DNA from 4 places in the Planococcus sp. NCCP-2050 genome. Region 3 is predicted to be linked to each of the others. Evidence: riboswitches for the same ligand, from Rfam matches in the RefSeq annotation. Region 3 holds a riboswitch; each other region holds the start of a gene.
The links. A riboswitch is a leader RNA that binds a small molecule or an ion and turns the genes downstream of it on or off. The one in region 3 is predicted to bind S-adenosylmethionine.

Region 1: another riboswitch for S-adenosylmethionine. It lies ahead of NFU07_RS14920 (transporter substrate-binding domain-containing protein); the one in region 3 lies ahead of NFU07_RS15625 (methionine ABC transporter ATP-binding protein).
Region 2: another riboswitch for S-adenosylmethionine. It lies ahead of NFU07_RS06230 (methionine ABC transporter ATP-binding protein); the one in region 3 lies ahead of NFU07_RS15625 (methionine ABC transporter ATP-binding protein).
Region 4: another riboswitch for S-adenosylmethionine. It lies ahead of NFU07_RS15110 (5-methyltetrahydropteroyltriglutamate--homocysteine S-methyltransferase); the one in region 3 lies ahead of NFU07_RS15625 (methionine ABC transporter ATP-binding protein).

What each region holds. Positions count from the first base shown of each region.
Region 1 covers NZ_BRCX01000005.1:144,261-148,470, reverse strand. The annotation lists gene NFU07_RS14930 (amino acid ABC transporter ATP-binding protein) at 1-632, opposite strand, end outside; gene NFU07_RS14925 (amino acid ABC transporter permease) at 648-1,331, opposite strand; gene NFU07_RS14920 (transporter substrate-binding domain-containing protein) at 1,392-2,240, opposite strand; SAM riboswitch class I at 2,371-2,479, opposite strand; gene NFU07_RS14915 (DUF4256 domain-containing protein) at 2,579-3,136, opposite strand; gene NFU07_RS14910 (NAD-dependent epimerase/dehydratase family protein) at 3,323-4,210, shown strand, end outside.
Region 2 covers NZ_BRCX01000001.1:1,278,717-1,282,926, forward strand. The annotation lists gene metX (homoserine O-acetyltransferase MetX) at 1-73, opposite strand, end outside; gene NFU07_RS06220 (O-acetylhomoserine aminocarboxypropyltransferase/cysteine synthase family protein) at 86-1,375, opposite strand; SAM riboswitch class I at 1,479-1,590, opposite strand; gene NFU07_RS06225 (glycerol-3-phosphate acyltransferase) at 1,723-2,361, shown strand; SAM riboswitch class I at 2,465-2,580, shown strand; gene NFU07_RS06230 (methionine ABC transporter ATP-binding protein) at 2,704-3,735, shown strand; gene NFU07_RS06235 (methionine ABC transporter permease) at 3,725-4,210, shown strand, end outside.
Region 3 covers NZ_BRCX01000006.1:49,715-53,924, reverse strand. The annotation lists gene NFU07_RS15645 (arsenate reductase family protein) at 1-279, shown strand, start outside; gene gcvH (glycine cleavage system protein GcvH) at 357-737, shown strand; gene NFU07_RS15635 (ribonuclease M5) at 902-1,240, shown strand; gene NFU07_RS15630 (thioredoxin family protein) at 1,246-1,557, shown strand; SAM riboswitch class I at 1,606-1,709, shown strand; gene NFU07_RS15625 (methionine ABC transporter ATP-binding protein) at 1,797-2,822, shown strand; gene NFU07_RS15620 (methionine ABC transporter permease) at 2,815-3,483, shown strand; gene NFU07_RS15615 (MetQ/NlpA family ABC transporter substrate-binding protein) at 3,520-4,210, shown strand, end outside.
Region 4 covers NZ_BRCX01000005.1:181,470-185,679, forward strand. The annotation lists gene NFU07_RS15095 (Ltp family lipoprotein) at 1-461, opposite strand, end outside; gene NFU07_RS15100 (hypothetical protein) at 480-632, opposite strand; gene NFU07_RS15105 (Ltp family lipoprotein) at 818-1,360, opposite strand; SAM riboswitch class I at 1,564-1,664, shown strand; gene NFU07_RS15110 (5-methyltetrahydropteroyltriglutamate--homocysteine S-methyltransferase) at 1,781-2,908, shown strand; gene NFU07_RS15115 (NADH-dependent flavin oxidoreductase) at 2,968-4,104, opposite strand.

The sequences.
Region 1 (4,210 bases), on a different contig from region 3:
ATGCGATCTGAAACTTCTCGTGCAAAATCCATCTCATGCGTTACGATAACCATGGTTTGACCTTCTAAGGCGAGCTCCTGGATGACCGTCAACACTTCGCCAACAAGTTCAGGATCTAGTGCAGAAGTCGGTTCATCAAATAATAGGAGATCCGGTTTCAGTGCGAGAATCCGGGCAATCGCAGCCCGTTGCTTTTGGCCGCCCGACAATTGTTCCGGATACTGGTTTTTATGTTCCAAAAGTCCAACTTTTTCCAGCAATCCTTCTGCTTCACGCACCAATTCCTGCTTGTTCCGTTTTTGCACGACAAGCGGTGCTTCAATAATGTTGTCAATCACGGTTTTATGCGGAAATAAATGAAAATGCTGAAAGACCATACCAGAAAATTGGCGAACATCAACTTTTTGCTTTTTACTTGGTGTTTTCCCAGTGAATGAAACATGGACATCATTGATTTGAAGTGAACCGCCTGAAGGCGTTTCTAAGAGATTCAGGCATCTCAGTAAGGTTGTTTTGCCAGAACCGGATGGGCCAATGATGCTGACAACTTCGCCTTTTTTTATTTCCAATGAGATGGATTTCAGGACTTCTACCTGTTTGAATTGCTTGCTTAAATTTTCAACTTTGATCAATTTGGGAACCTCCTATCAGGCAGTGACATAGCGGTTTGCTTTTTTCTCTAAATAATCTTGAAGCAAGGTGACAAGGATGCAAATGGACCAGTAAATGAGTGCCACGAGAATATATAAGGTTAGGCTTTCATAAGTTTGCCCGACCACCACTTTAGCGCGGTAGAACATTTCAGAAACAGTGATGACCATCGCTAGCGAAGTTCCTTTGATGATATCCATGAAAGTGCTCGATAGTGGAGGCAAAGCAATGCGCGTTGCCTGCGGCAGAATGATGCGCGTCATAGTTTGCCAATAGCTCATCCGAAGCGTCTCAGCAGCTTCCCATTGTCCTTTCGATACAGAAGAAATGGCAGAACGGATAATTTCGGCCGTATAGGCAGAAAAATGAATACTGATGCCGATAATGGCAGCAGTAAGCGGCTGCATTTCAATGCCGATCATGGGGAAGCCGAAATACAGGATAAACAGCATCACCAAAAGCGGAGTGCCCCGCATAAAGGAGATGAAAAGCCGGGCTGGGAGAGACAGTCCGATAAAGCGGTTCATTCGGGCAAGGGCTACAAATAAACCGAGGATCAAAGCAAATACTAGGCTGACCAGTGCAATCAAAATGGTTTGCCAAGCTCCTTCCAGAATAAAAGGAAGAGAATCAATTGCGATTTCTACATTAAAAAGATATTCCCATTTAAAGTCGGCCATTGGAAGACTCCTTTACTTAGTATCTAGAAAAGAGGAATCCAAGGATTCCTCAAAAAATGTTTATTCTTCTTCAAGCGGCTGTGTTACATCAGCACCAAGAAATTTAGTTGAAATTTCTTTCAATGTGCCATCAGCAAGAAGCTCCTCAATAGCACCGTCAAGTTTTCCTTTTAGCTCTGGGCTATCTTTCGGCATTACGATAGCACTGCTGCTGAATGAGAATCTAACATCTTCAGCCAGTTTCAATCCCGGTTTATCAAACTGTTCAAGTGAGCGCAACAAGACAAGATAGTCATTTAGCGTAGCATCGACGCGGCCGCTGACGATTTCTGGAAGCACCGTGTCAGAGCCTGTGTAGACAATCACTTCAGCCCCTTGTTCTTGAGCAAATTTCGAGTAGTTGCTGGTCGCAGAACCCCCGACTTTTTTGCCTTTCAAATCTTCTACTGATTCAATGCCGGAGTTGTCACTTTCACGGACAATGGCTGAACCATATGAATGCTTGACTGGAATCGTGAAATCAAATATTTCTTTGCGTTCGTCGGTAATCGAAAAATCATTCGCGGCAATATCAATTTGGCCATTGCGAAGAGCTGGCAGCAATCCGTCAAATTCCATTTCTTTGAATTCAACTTCCAATCCAAGCTTTTCTCCTAAGGCACGAGCAAGTTCTACATCATATCCTGTTAATTCTTTTGTTTCTTCATCGTGATATGTAATCGGGTAGTAAAGCCCTTCTGTGCCGACAACGATTTTGCCTGCTTCTTCAATTCGATCCCAAGTGTTCTGTTCCTTGTTTTCTGTTGAAGCATTCACTTCATTTGAAGATTCATTGCTGCTGCATGCGGTTAGAAATAAACCGATTACTGTAATTGCGACGATCCATAAAAGCTGTTTGGTGTTTTTCATGTCTTTGCACCTTCCTTTTCTATTGGTTTACTTGGTTTTAAGTTAATAGAATTGTCCAGATATGAGGGCAAACAAAAAGCCTCTTCTATAAGAAGAGGCAGGCATGCGAAATCACATTGATATTCTGCTCTTCTTATCTCTCAAGCTAATCAAAGCTTGTTGGATTTGGCACAGTGCTCTAAAGTGAGCCCGCTGCCGAGGTTTCGTAGGGCCAATCCCTCCACCTCTCATGATAAGAACAAATTGCTATTAAACTATGTTGACAACTGTATCATCATTATATTTTACCGTCAACACAAAATTCTGATAAATCTCATCTTATTTTTTATTAGAAGTTGTTAAACGTTCAACAATCCCCTGAATCCCCTAGCGGCATAATACGAATCCGCTCCGTTATGATACAGAAACACTTGCCCGTAGCGGAAATCACAGAAAAGAGCACCGCCGCGATCTCTGATTTCAGCAGGAGTCTGCACCCAGCTCGATGTCTTCATATCGAATTTCCCTAGCGACTGCAGCTTTCGGTATTGTTCTTCTGTCAGCAATTCAATTCCCATGTCCGCCGCCATGCCGATGGCGTTGTTTTCGGGCTTGTTTTTCTTGCGCGATTCCAGTGCTTCCGGGTCATAGCAGACGCTTCTGCGGCCAGTCGGGCTTTCCGCGGAGCAATCGAAGAAAATGTATTCATCGGCTGCAGCATCATAATCCACAACATCCGGTTCGCCGCCAGTCCGTTCCATTTCATGAAGCGACCATAATTTGTCTTCATTCGCTTCCAGTTTGTCCTGGATTTTGGCCCATTCGAAGTTTTCGTGGCGGGTGATGTTTTTCTCGAACCGCTCTTTTAACGTGTTGAGAAATGCTTCGCGTTGTTCGGGTGATAATTGCTTGCTCATGCCGATTCCTCCTTTAATGGATTTTGCTATTGATGGTTTTAGTATATAAGAAAGCAGCGGGATTTTGGAGAGGTGCATCTGTTTTATTTTCAGTAGAGGATTGTCTGGAGCTTTTGCAGAATAAGAGAAGCAGACAAGCAGACAAGCAGATCGTTTTTCATTCAGTAAATTGAAGGAGGAGTGTATGTGAATATCTTGATCCTTGGAGGGACCCGTTTTTTGGGGAGATTTCTGACCGAGGCGGCTCTCAGCAGCGGCCATGAAGTGACCTTGTTCAATAGAGGGAAAGCGAATCCGGATTTGTTTCCAGAAGTGGAGAAATTGATCGGCGACCGGTACGGGGATTTACAAGCGTTGAGGGGGCGGAGATGGGACGCCGTTATTGACACATCTGGCTATCTTCCATGGTCCGTTCAGGAATCTGCGGAACTGCTGGCGAAATCCGTAGGGCATTACACATTCGTTTCAAGCGCATCGGTTTACGTCGATTTAGAATCTCCGGGGATAAATGAAGAACACGCAGTCGGCCAGCTTTCAGCGGACAAGCTGGAAGAATTGAAAACGAAAGAGGCGGAAGCTGCCATCAATGAACATTACGGTGAGTTGAAATTTTTGTGTGAGCAAGAAGTGGAACGTGCGTTTCCGGAAGGTGCCCTGAATATCCGGCCGGGACTTATCGTCGGACCATATGATTTTACGGATCGTTTTACCTACTGGGTCAACCGCGTGGATAAAGGCGGTGAAGTGTTGGCGCCGGGGCGGCGAGATAAGGAAATCCAGTTTATCGATGTCCGGGATTTGGCGGATTGGATTCTCCGGCTGGTCGAAGAACAACGGACAGGCACATTCAATGCGACCGGACCCGAATCCGCATTGACGATGGAAAAATTCTTGGAGGAATGCAAGGCCACTCTTAAGAGCGATGCGGATTTTATCTGGGTGGATGAGCAATTTCTGTTGGGCCACAAAGTGGAAGGCTGGTCCGAATTGCCGCTTTGGATTCCGGACAGCATGTATATGAATGGCTTTCTCGGAGTGGATATCCGAAAAGCCGTGCAAGCCGGACTAAGGTTC
Region 2 (4,210 bases), on a different contig from region 3:
CATAGGCAAGCTCTGCATTCTCTAAGACTTCCCCAGATTCAAGAACCAAATTGCCGATGGATACACTGGTCATCCGCTTTCCCTCCTAGACGTTTTCGAGCACAGCCGATTTGATGGCCTGCTCAAGATCTGCGATTAAATCTTCCGGATTTTCAAGGCCGACTGATAGACGGATCAATTCTTCCGTGACTCCTGCCCCTTCTAATTCCTCTTTGTTCAATTGCTGATGGGTAGTAGAAGCCGGATGGATGATCAACGATTTCGCATCCCCGACGTTTGCTACATGCGACCATAATCCGACGCCATCAATTACTTTCCGTCCAGCTTCACGGCCGCCTTTAACGCCGAAGTTCACAATTGAACCGTAGCCGTCTTTCAAGTATTTTTGCGCCAGCTGGTGGGATGGATGATTTTCAAAGCCGATGTAGTTCACCCATTCAACTTGCGGATGCTGCTGAAGATATTCAGCGACGAACCGTGCATTGCTGTTGTGACGCGGAATCCGCAAATGCAGCGTTTCTAAACCTTGCAGGAAAGCATGGGCACTGTCCGGACTTAGTGACGGACCGAAATCGCGCAGTAATTGGACGCGCAGTTTAGTCGCAAATGAAGCTCCTTCTGCATCTATGCCATAGCGGATGCCATGGTAGCTTTCATCCGGTTCAGTGTAATTCGGGAATTTCGGATTGTTCCAGTTAAACTTGCCGCCGTCCACAACAACTCCACCAATGGTCGTCCCATGCCCGCCAATCCATTTTGTCGCTGAATGGATGACGACATCTGCACCGAATGCAATGGGGTTGCTGCCATACGGGGAGGCAAATGTATTATCGATCAATAAAGGAATTTGGTTTTCGTGTGCAATTTCCGCTACTTTTTCAACATCAAATACGTTCAAGCTCGGATTTCCGATAATTTCCCCGAAGATTGCTTTTGTTTTATCCGTGATGGCTGCACGGAAGTTTTCCGGATCTGTTCCGTCCGCAAATTTCACGTTGATTCCATAACGTGGGAGTGTGTTGGAGAACAAACTGACAGTACCGCCGTAAAGATTGCTGTCTGCCAAAATTTCATCGCCCGCTTCAGCGACGTTTAAAATAGAGAATGCAATGGCTGCCATTCCGGATGACAAGGCGACAGCTGCAGTTCCCCCTTCCAGCAAAGCTACGCGCTGTTCAAAAACATCCACCGTCGGATTCATGATGCGCGAATAGATATTTCCGGTCTCTTTCAATCCGAATAAATTTTGGGCATGCTCCGTATCTTTAAACACATAGGAAGTTGTTTTATGGATCGCAACTCCTCTTGCTCCAGTTGTTGGATCTGGCTCTTGTCCACCGTGCAATAAAAGCGTTTCTGGTTTAAAATTTGTCATTTCTTTTTCCTCCTAGTTTTTATTGATGAAAACTGAAGACGAGGAGGGAACAGAAAAAAGCCCTCTTCGTTAAGAAGAGGACCGTCATATACGGAGATACCTCCTCTCATCTGCCAGATCGTTGCCGATCTGTAGGATTTAGCACCTTTCCAAACAATTGCTTGGTGGTTGCCGGGCATCATAGGGCCTATTCCCTCCGCCTCTCTTGATAAGAGTATTCAGATTTAGTTTTTCATCTTGTTTAGCAGTATAAAAACATAATTCTCGTTTGTCAAGTGGATAATTCAAAAAATTTCGAAACCTCTCTATCCTTTAAAACGTTTAATACTTATAGAGGAGATGATCTTATGATTCTTTGGTTTATATGCACTTTTATTATTGGTTATTTACTCGGTTCACTTCATGGCTCATCCATCGCCCAATTGATTTCAGGTACGAATGTCAAAAAAGAAGGGGTGAAAAATTCCGGTGCTTCCAATGCGGCCATTGTCCTTGGCTGGAAATTCGGCGCACTTGTCGCCTTGATCGATATTTCCAAAGGGATTGTCTCTGTCTTGGGGCTAAGAATTCTTTTAAGTCAATTCAATTTATCAAATGAATTGGAATGGACAATGCTCTTTGTGATAAGCGCGGCTGTCGTCCTCGGCCACAATTTCCCTTTCTATATGAATTTCGACGGCGGAAAAGGTACAGCGTCCATCATCGGCGTTATGCTTGCACTGGATTGGAAATTGGGGCTTGCCGGCGGATTGCTGCTGGTCGCTTGCGCTTTAGCAACGGATTATTTGGTTGTGGGCGTTCTCGTTCTGTATGGCATGCTGTTTGCCATCGCTTATTTCCCGGCGGAAGGCAGTTGGCCGCTTCTCACTGCCTTCGGACTTTTTGCAATGGCATTCTGGAAACACATTGAAAATATTAAACGAATCAAAAACGGAACGGAAAGCAAGGTTTCTTCTGTCTTCCGCAAGAAAGCGGGGCCTGCGTGAGAGCAGGCTTTTCATTTTTCATTAATTTATTTTAAAAAAGTTTCTTGACTTTTCCGCATTGACGCACTAAAGTGGAAATTACAAATCGAATACTTACATCACTTTCTTATCCAGAGAAACCGAGGGACAGGCCCTATGACGTTTCGGCAGCGGATTCGCTTTAAGCGAAAACTGTGCTAATTCCTGCAAATGCATGTACGTGCATTTGGAAGATGAGAATTGAGATGGTTTCATTCCGGAGCCCTCTTTTTTCTTATGGACAAGAAAAAAGAGGGCTCTTTTTGTTTTATTTTTTACAGGTTTGTACGTATTCGATCTATACAGCATGAGGAGGCTATTTGAATGATTCAATTTGAGGGGGTTACGAAAACCTACCATTCCGGCAAACAGGAAATCCACGCTTTGAACGGCATCGATCTTACTGTTGAAACCGGAGAAATATATGGCGTCATCGGTTTTAGCGGCGCCGGCAAAAGTTCACTGATCCGGACGGTCAATTTACTGGAACGCCCGACGAATGGACGAGTGCTCATCCATGACAAGGACATTTCCACTCTTACCAGCAAAGAAATCCGGGATACCCGAAAAGACATCGGAATGATTTTCCAGCATTTCAATCTATTGAATTCGAAAACGGTATTCCATAATGTCGCGATGCCGCTGATTCTGGCAAAAACACCGAAAAACAAAATTAAAGAACAGGTGAAAAACCTTCTTGAATTTGTAGGCCTGGCAGACCAGGCAGAAAAATATCCGGACCAGCTTTCAGGCGGACAAAAGCAGCGGATCGGGATTGCCCGGGCACTAGCCACCAACCCTTCTGTCCTGCTATGCGACGAAGCAACATCCGCACTTGATCCCCAGACGACCCAGTCCATCCTGGATTTATTGCGGCGCATCAATCGTGAATACAATATCACCATCCTATTAATCACTCATGAGATGGGCGTCATCCGGGAGATTTGCGATAAAGTAGCGGTCCTCGAAGCCGGAAAAGTCATTGAGCAAGGTTCCGTTTACGAAGTTTTTACAAATCCGAAGCAACCGACGACTCAGCGTTTTGTCCGTTCGGTCATGAACGATGAACTGCCGGAATCCTTGTTGACTAAAATCCAGGATCCGACGCAGAACCATTCCATCTACCGCGTCCAGTTTACAGGCTCTTCGGTCGGACAGCCGCTCATGTCCAAAGTATCACGTGAATTCAACCTCGACCTCAATGTGCTCTTTGGAAATATCACGGAATTGCAAGGTGAGCCTTACGGCAACCTGATCGTAGAATTTTCAGGAAGTTTAAGCGAGATCCAACGTGCGCTGACTGCGATCCGCAGCGATTCGGTCAAAGTCGAGGAGGTAAAGAATTATGCTAGTTGATAACGAACAGATTTTAGAAGCTTTGTGGGAAACGGTTTATATGACCGGTGCTTCGTTCTTATTCTCAATCATTATCGGTTTCCCGCTTGGCATCTTGCTAGTCGTAACAAGAAAAGGCCATTTACTGGCAAATGAACCCATTTCGAAAGTATTGAACGTTATCATTAATATTTTCCGTTCAGTCCCTTTCATCATTTTGATGGTTGCTATCATTCCGCTTACCCGGTTGATTGTCGGTACATCCATCGGCACTGCCGCTGCCATCGTCCCGCTTGTGTTCTATGCAGGACCATACATTGCCCGGCTGATTGAAAACTCATTGCTCGAAGTCGACAAAGGCGTCATCGAAGCCGCCCAGGCAATGGGTGCGACACCTGGGCAGATCATTTTCCGCTTCCTCATTCCGGAAGCTTTGAGTTCATTGGTACTGGCACTGACTATCGCCATTGTGGGATTGATTGGAGCATCCGCTATG
Region 3 (4,210 bases):
GAATTCAACGAGATCCACATCGCTGAAAATCCGCCTTCAAAAGAAGAATTAAGAAAAATTTATGAAAGCAGCGGCATGGAATTGAAGAAATTCTTCAATACAAGCGGCATGATCTACCGGTCGCTTGGATTGAAAGATAAACTGTCTTCTATGTCCGAAGATGAACAGCTGGAATTGCTTGCATCTGACGGCATGTTGATCAAACGTCCGCTCGCTTTTGACGGGCAGAAAACAACGCTCGGATTCAAAGAAGCGGATTATCAAAATGCTTGGCTATAAAGCATTTGAAATCTTGTATTTCAATGGGGTTTATGTCAAACTGAAATTGAGTTAATTACATATCTGGAGGGATTTCGATGAGTACACCACAAGAACTTCGTTATTCAAAAGAACATGAATGGGTAAAAGTAGAAGGCGGCACTGCCCGCATTGGCATTACGCATTTTGCACAAGCTGAACTTGGCGATATCGTTTTTGTTGAGCTTCCGCAAGTCGGCGACGAAATTAAAAAAGACGAGCCATTTGGCAGCGTTGAATCAGTTAAAACGGTATCGGAGCTATATGCACCAATCAGCGGCCGTGTAATCGAAGTGAATGCTGAACTCGAGGACAACCCTGAACATGTGAACGAGTCTCCATACGAACAAGCGTGGATGGTGGTAATCGAATCCCCGAACGAAGCTGAAATTGGCGAATTGATGACTGCAGACCAATACAAAGAAATGACAAACGAGTAAAATCAAAGCGCCTTTTTGGGCGCTTTTTTCATCTCCAGATTTTCCGCCATAAGCAGGATTCTAGAACAAATCGAGCAATCGTTTTATAATAAGAAGTATTAACTCTTGCTTAAAAGGCTTTAACTAGTTGAGGCAGCTATCTATTTCCAGTGAGGTGTAGTCTTATGGAAAAGGTGATCGTGGTGGAAGGGCGCAGTGATAAAACCAGAATCGCACCGCTCATTGCAGAACCCGTGACGATTCTTTGCACAAATGGTACAGTAAGTGCGTCAAGGCTTGAAGAGTTGCTGCTGCCTTATGAGGATCTGGATATCATCATTTTGGTGGATGCGGATAAATCCGGTGAGCAGCTGCGGAAATTGGTCAAAAGGGAATTCCCTGAAGCGCGGCATTTCTATATCAATCGAAGCTATAAGGAAGTGGCGGCGACGCCGATCCGGATTTTGCTTGATGTGCTGATCTCAGCGAATGTTCAAGTCAATAAGCTAGTAACTGAGGGATGAACAAGATGAATGAATGGACACATAAAGAGTGGCTGAAAGAAAAAAATACGCATGAATCAGCCGCTTATTATTTATATACCCCCATGTGCGGCACTTGCCAGGTTGCTTCTAAGATGATGGATGTCGTCAAAGAACTGGTCCCGAATGTCCGCTTGGGCAAAGCGAATTTAAATTATGTACAGGAAATTGCTTCTTTGTATCAAGTCGAAAGCGTACCATGCCTGCTGATAACAGAGAACGGCCAGTTGAAAGAAAAGATCTATGCTTTTCATTCGGTGCCTTTTTTGTATGAAAAGTTAAAAACTGTTGACGAATAAATCCCTGCATGGTAAATTGAATTTCTGAATACTAATTAAATATCGTAACTCTTATTAAGAGTGGTGGAGGGAAGTGCCCTATGAAGCCCGGCAACCGTCATGAAAATGAAATGGTGCCAAATCACACAAAGTCTGACTTTGGAAGATGAGAGAACGGTTATCGTGTCATTACACGTTCACCCTTCTGCTCAATTCTGCGCAGAAGGGTTTTTTATTTTTGGGGGTAGGAGTTGTAAATAATGATTGAATTAAAAAAATTATCGAAGGTCTTCGATACAGGGAAAGGTACCCTTACCGCCGTTGATCATGTGGACTTGTCCATTGGAGCCGGTGAAATTTTCGGCATTATCGGTTATAGCGGCGCCGGAAAAAGTACCTTGATCCGGTTATTGAACGGTTTGGAAAAACCGTCAGATGGATCGGTTGTCATCAATGGCCAAAACATTACGGCAATAAAAGGCAATGATCTTCGCAAAGCACGGCAGAAAGTCAGTATGATTTTCCAGCATTTCAACTTGCTATGGTCGCGTACCGTCAAGGAGAATATCGAATTTCCGCTCGAAATTGCTGGTGTGCCTAAAAGCAAGCGAGATGCGCGCGTATTGGAACTGGTGGAATTGGTTGGCTTAAAAGGAAGAGAAAATGCATATCCTTCACAGCTATCAGGCGGCCAGAAACAGCGGGTCGGCATCGCACGAGCATTGGCAAACGAACCGGAAGTGCTGCTTTGTGATGAAGCGACATCGGCACTTGATCCGCAGACGACAGACTCGATTCTTGAATTGCTGGTCGATATCAATAAACGGCTCGGACTAACGATTGTGTTGATTACCCATGAGATGCATGTCATCCGGAAGATCTGCCACCGGGTCGCCGTCATGGAAGGCGGGCGCGTAGTAGAACTTGGCGATGTGCTGTATGTTTTCCAATCTCCGAAAGAAGAAATCACGAAGCGTTTTGTAGCTCAAGTAACCGACACGGAAGATTCCCAGGAAACGATTAAGAATTTGCGGAAGCTATATCCGACTGGGGAATTGGTGAAATTGGTCTTTGTAGGTGACCAAACCGAACAGCCGATTTTGACTCAGCTGATCCGCAAGTATCCAGTGGATGTGAATATTGTGCAAGGGAATATTGCTCATACGCAACGCGGAGCTTATGGAACCTTGATCTTACAGATGAAAGGTTCTGCTCAGGAAATCAGTGAGGCGCTCACTTACTTGAATGCAGAAAGCGTTCAAACGGAGGTGATGTCAAATGATTGAGTCCTTATTCCCGAACGTTGATTGGGAGAACATGTGGGAAGCGACACTTGAAACGCTCTACATGACAGCGATGTCTACGTTTTTCACTTTTGTTATCGGGCTGGTTCTCGGAATTGTATTATTTCTGACAGCGCCCAAACAATTATGGGCAAATAGTATCGTCAATTGGTTGACTGGAGCTTTCGTCAATATTTTCCGCTCTATTCCTTTTATCATCTTAATCATCTTATTGATTCCGTTCACGAAATTCCTGATCGGTACAATCCGTGGGCCGAACGCAGCTCTGCCTGCCTTGATCATCGGGGCAGCGCCGTTTTATGCGCGGATGGTGTTGATCGCGTTAAAAGAAATTGATAAAGGCGTTATCGAAGCTGCACGTTCAATGGGAGCAACCACTTGGACGATTATCCGCAAAGTGCTTTTGCCGGAGTCTAAGCCGGCGCTGCTATCAGGAATTACGGTAACAGCCATTGCCCTTGTCGGGTATACCGCAATGGCCGGAATTATTGGTGCAGGCGGACTGGGAACTTTGGCTTTTCTTGATGGATTCCAGCGAAGCCGCGAAGACGTCACGTTAATGGCGACGATTTTAATATTGGTAATTGTATTCGCAATTCAATTTATCGGCGACTGGATGACCACTCGCTCAGATAAGCGTTAATAGAAAAACATTATAGAAAAAAGGGAGATCACACACATGAAGAAACTTGTAGCAGGAACATTATTATCCGTATTGGCACTGGCTGGGTGCGGGAGCGACAACGGCGGGTCAAGCGAAGAAGAGTCAAGCACATTAAAAGTCGGAGCGTCTAACGTGCCACACGCGGAGATTTTAGAAAAAGCCAAACCGCTTCTTGAAGAGCAAGGCATTGAATTGGAAATTGAAACTTATCAAGATTATATCTTGCCGAACCAGGATTTGGATTCAGAAGAAATCGATGCGAACTATTTCCAGCACATTCCGTACCTGGAATCTCAAATCGAAGAATTCGGTTATGATTTTGAAAATGCAGGCGGCATCCACATCGAACCGATCGGCGTTTATTCCCAAAAATATGCATCATTAGATGAATTGCCAGACGGCGCAACTATTTTAATGAGCAACTCAGTTGCTGACCATGGCCGCATCCTATCGCTTCTTGAAGCAGAAGGCCTAATCACTTTAGCGGAAGGCGTTGACAAGACGGTAGCCGAAGTGAGCGACGTTGTGGAAAACCCGAAAAATCTTGAATTTGATGCAAACTATGAAGCAGCTTTGATGGTTCAACTATATGAATCAGGTGAAGGCGATGCTTTATTGATCAACTCGAACTATGCAATCGATGCAGGCTTGAATCCATTAGAAGATTCAATTGCACTTGAAAGCTCTGAGTCGCCTTACGTAAACG
Region 4 (4,210 bases), on a different contig from region 3:
ACTTCAATGCTTTCAACTGCATACGTAGCATCTGCATTACTAAAGCCTTCGTAAACTAATTGTTCAATCAAACCCGATTTCGAAAAAGCCATAGACCCAAGATAATTCTCAGCCATCCCGATCGCCTGTTGCTGTGAGAGTGTTTCTGCATCTTTAGCGGCTTGTGCCTTTGCCTCCGCATCAGCTTTTGCTTTCGCTTCTTCTTCGGCCTTGGCTTTTGCTTTCGCCTCCGCTTCTGCTTTCGCTTTTGCCTCAGCCTCTGCTTTTTCTTTAGCAGCCTTTTCTTCAGCTGCTTTTTTCGCTTTTTCTTCCTCTTCTTTTTTCTTCAGTTCCGCTTCTTTCGCTTTTCTTTCTTTTTCTTCTAATAGGAAAAACGGCTCTGCTTCTTTTACTTTCGCTTCTAATTCTTTAACTTTTTCAACAAATTCTTTATTGTCAGCTTCAAGTGTTTCAATATGCAATACCAATTCTTCATTTTCTTATTCAAGTTCTTTTTGCATTTTTTGATTTTCAGTTGTAGAGGCATCTACTTCTGATTGTGAAGGCCCAAAACTACCACCGATAATTAAAGCAATAAAGGCTATTATTATATACTTCCAATTATGTTTAACAAACCTTAGAATTTTTTCCATTTATTATTCCTTCTTTCCACTCTTTCTGTTCATTGTAGTCTATAGGTTTCTAAATTAATACATTTATTTACATTAAACGCGACAAAGTGATTATTTTTTGTTTACTTTTAAATTTACACCTAAGAAATGTACAAAAGATGGGAAGTTCTCTTTTAATAGAGAACTTCCCATCTTTATTGTTATTGTTATAACCCTACAGAATCTACTGCATACGTGGCATCTTCTTCACTGTAGCCGCCAGACTTTAATTGATCAATTAACTCTTTACGCGAAAAAGCGCCATACTTCACATAGCCTTCCGCCTCTTCTACTGCATTGGCCTGCCAATCCACTTCCAAGCTTTGAACCGCATACATGGCATCTCCCTCGCTATAGCCCGCAACCACTAATTGTTCAATCAACCCGCTCTCTGAAAAAGGCGAGTATTTCAAGAAGTTATCTGCGCGAGCAACCGCCTGCTGCTGCGAAGGTGTCTCCATTTTTTTCAATTGCGCTTTCAATTCATTGATTTTTTTATCAGACTCGCTGTTCGCTGCTTCCAACGCTTCCACTTTTGATGCTAATTCTTTAGTGGACGCTTCGAGCTTTTCCTGCTTTTTTTGATTATCGGTTGTAGAACTATATGTCGGGGATTGTAAAAACCCATGGCTTCCGCCGACTGCAAAAGCAATGACGACGGCCAATAGATACTTCCATTTTGTCTTGACGAATGCATTTATTTTCCCCATCTTCAATTCCCTCTTTTTTCTTATTTCTCTTCACTTATCGTAGTATAACTGGATGATTTTAGACAGCATTTTTTAGACGCCTCATGTTCTACTGATGTTCCCTCAATAAGTTTAGAAAAATAAATTTCCCGAATATCCTTGCATTTCCTTCCAAACTGGCTTATGGTTATAAACATCGAATCACAACAAACTGAATAATCGATTTCTTATCAAGAGAGACGGAGGGAATTGGCCCTACGATGTCTCAGCAACCGCCCACGGGCAAGGTGCTAATTCCAATAGGCGAAAGCCTAGAAGATGAGAAGAACAGATTTCCTGACGGGAGCTTTCTTCTTTATTGAAGAGGGCTCTTTTTCATTTGAATGAGAGCCCTGCAAAACGGGCTTGACCCAAACTAAAAACAGAAAGCAGGAATTCCACATGACAAACCCAATTACTGAAACACCGAAAACTGTAGTTAATGCTCCATTCAAAGCAGATCACGTCGGAAGCCTTCTCCGTCCGGACAGCATCCATCAAGCACGAAAAGAATTTAAAGAAGGCCTTATCACAGAGGAACAGCTGCGGGAGGTGGAAACGACTGAAATCAAGCGCATCGTCGACAAGCAAATCGAAGTCGGTTTAAAGGCTGTGACTGATGGCGAATTCCGCCGCACATTCTGGCACACTGATTTCATGGCCCATATCAACGGTTTTGAAGGCTATACGCCGGAAACGGGCTATCGATTCAAAAATGTTGAAACTGAAGCGTATGATGTGCGGAATATCGGCAAAATTTCCTTTAACGACAATCATCCTTTTATCAAAGACTTTATCGAGTTCAAAGAAATTGTCGGCGGCCGTGCAATTCCGAAACTGACGATTCCAAGTCCGAACCAATTCTTCAATGAAGGCATTCGCAATGCAAATTTCTATCCGGATCTTGAAGACTACGCAACAGACGTGATCCAAGCTTACCGTGATGCTTTTAAAACGTTCTATGATTTAGGAGCGCGCTATATTCAAATTGACGATGTCTATATTGCCGGCTTATCGTCTCCGGATATCCCGTTCAACGACGGCAAGTATAGCCGCGAATACTTGATCGACCTTGCACTGCGCGTCGCAAACGGCGTCCTTGAAGGCAAACCGGAAGACCTTACCGTAACGACCCATCTGTGCCGAGGCAACTACCAGTCCGACTGGGCATTTGAAGGAAGCTACGCGCTGATTGCCCCGACCCTATTCGCCAAAGAACAAGTGGACGGCTTCTTCCTGGAATACGATGACGACCGCTCCGGCAGTTTCCAACCGCTTGAACACATTCCCGCTGGCGGGCCAAAAGTGGTACTCGGTGTCTTTACTTCGAAAAACGGCGAACTCGAAGACAAAGAAATCATTAAAGCACGTGTAGCAGAAGCCGCCAAGTATGTCCCGCTTGAGCAACTATGCATCAGTCCGCAATGTGGATTTGCCTCAACCCACCACGGCAATATCCTCACTGAACAGCAGCAATGGGACAAGCTTCGCTATATCGTCGAAGTATCTGAAGAGATTTTCGGAAAATAAATAAAAGAGGCAAGCGCTGAAAAATGGCGCTTGCCTCTTGTTTTGAAAGATATCGAAAATTAAACGTTCACTTCTTCTTCGATTTCGACCATTTTGTACATCGACATCAACTGCCAAAGCGGTCCCGGGATATCAAGCTTGCCGTTCCGCTCTTTTGGAACACTGTGGAAAATCTCGTCTTCTTTTCCTTGTTTCACTTTTTCCGTCCATTCCGGATCAACCAATGCTTGGCGGCCCATCACGACAATATCCGCGCCTTCTTTAAGTGCTGCAACGGCGTCTTCCGGTTTTCTTACGTTTCCGACAACGACGAACGCTGCGCGACCTGCGATTTGCTTAGACAGAATCTCCACGATTGTCCCTTCAATCGCTTCGTTGTGCGGACGTTTTTTATAATCCATCAACGATACGTGCAAGTAGTGGATGCCGCCTTCGATCAACTTCTCAGTCAGAACTTTTGTTTCTTCGATCGTGTAGCCAACGCCCAAATCGCTGTATTCTTCTGGAGACAAACGGTAGCCGACGATAAATTCTTCATTTGCGAATTCTGCCCCTACGCGCTTCACTTCCGCTAGAACAGCGAGCGGGAATTTCAAACGGTTCTCAAAGCTTCCACCCCATTCGTCTTCGCGGCGATTGGTCGCTTCCGAGACAAATTGCTGAAGCAAATACGTATTCGCTCCGTGGATTTCCACGCCGTCAAAACCAGCTTCGATTGCCCGGCGCGTCGTTTCGCCGAAGTCACGGATGATGTTCGTGATTTCTTCAGCTGTCAATTCACGGGGTGCTGCTTTTTCAGGCGTTCCCCCAACTGAACTTGGTGCTACCGTTTCATTTGCTTCAATCAGTTCCGGCTGACCTTGGCGTCCGCCGTGCTGCATTTGCAGAATGGCTTTATTGCCGTTTGTTTTCATTTCAGCGGCCAATTGCTTCAAACGTGGCATGATCAGGTCTTCTTTGAACGCGATGAATTGCCCTGGGAATGCGATGCCATTCTCTGAAACGGCGATGCAGGCAGTGATGAACAAGCTGCCGATATTCGAGCGGCGGCGGTAGTAAAGCAATTCTTCATCCGATACCGTACCATCCGGATTTCCTGAGTATGTTGTCATTGGTGCAACGCCTAAGCGGTTATTCAAAACGACGCCGTTCGGCAATTTGATTTCTTCGAATAAAGCATTGAATTCTGGTTTCATCTATTATATTCCCCTTTTCTATTGGCTCATTTATCCAAATTAGCATAGGCTCATGTGGACTACAAGAATTCTAGCTCGCGGAATAGGAGATTCTGCTCGAACAAAA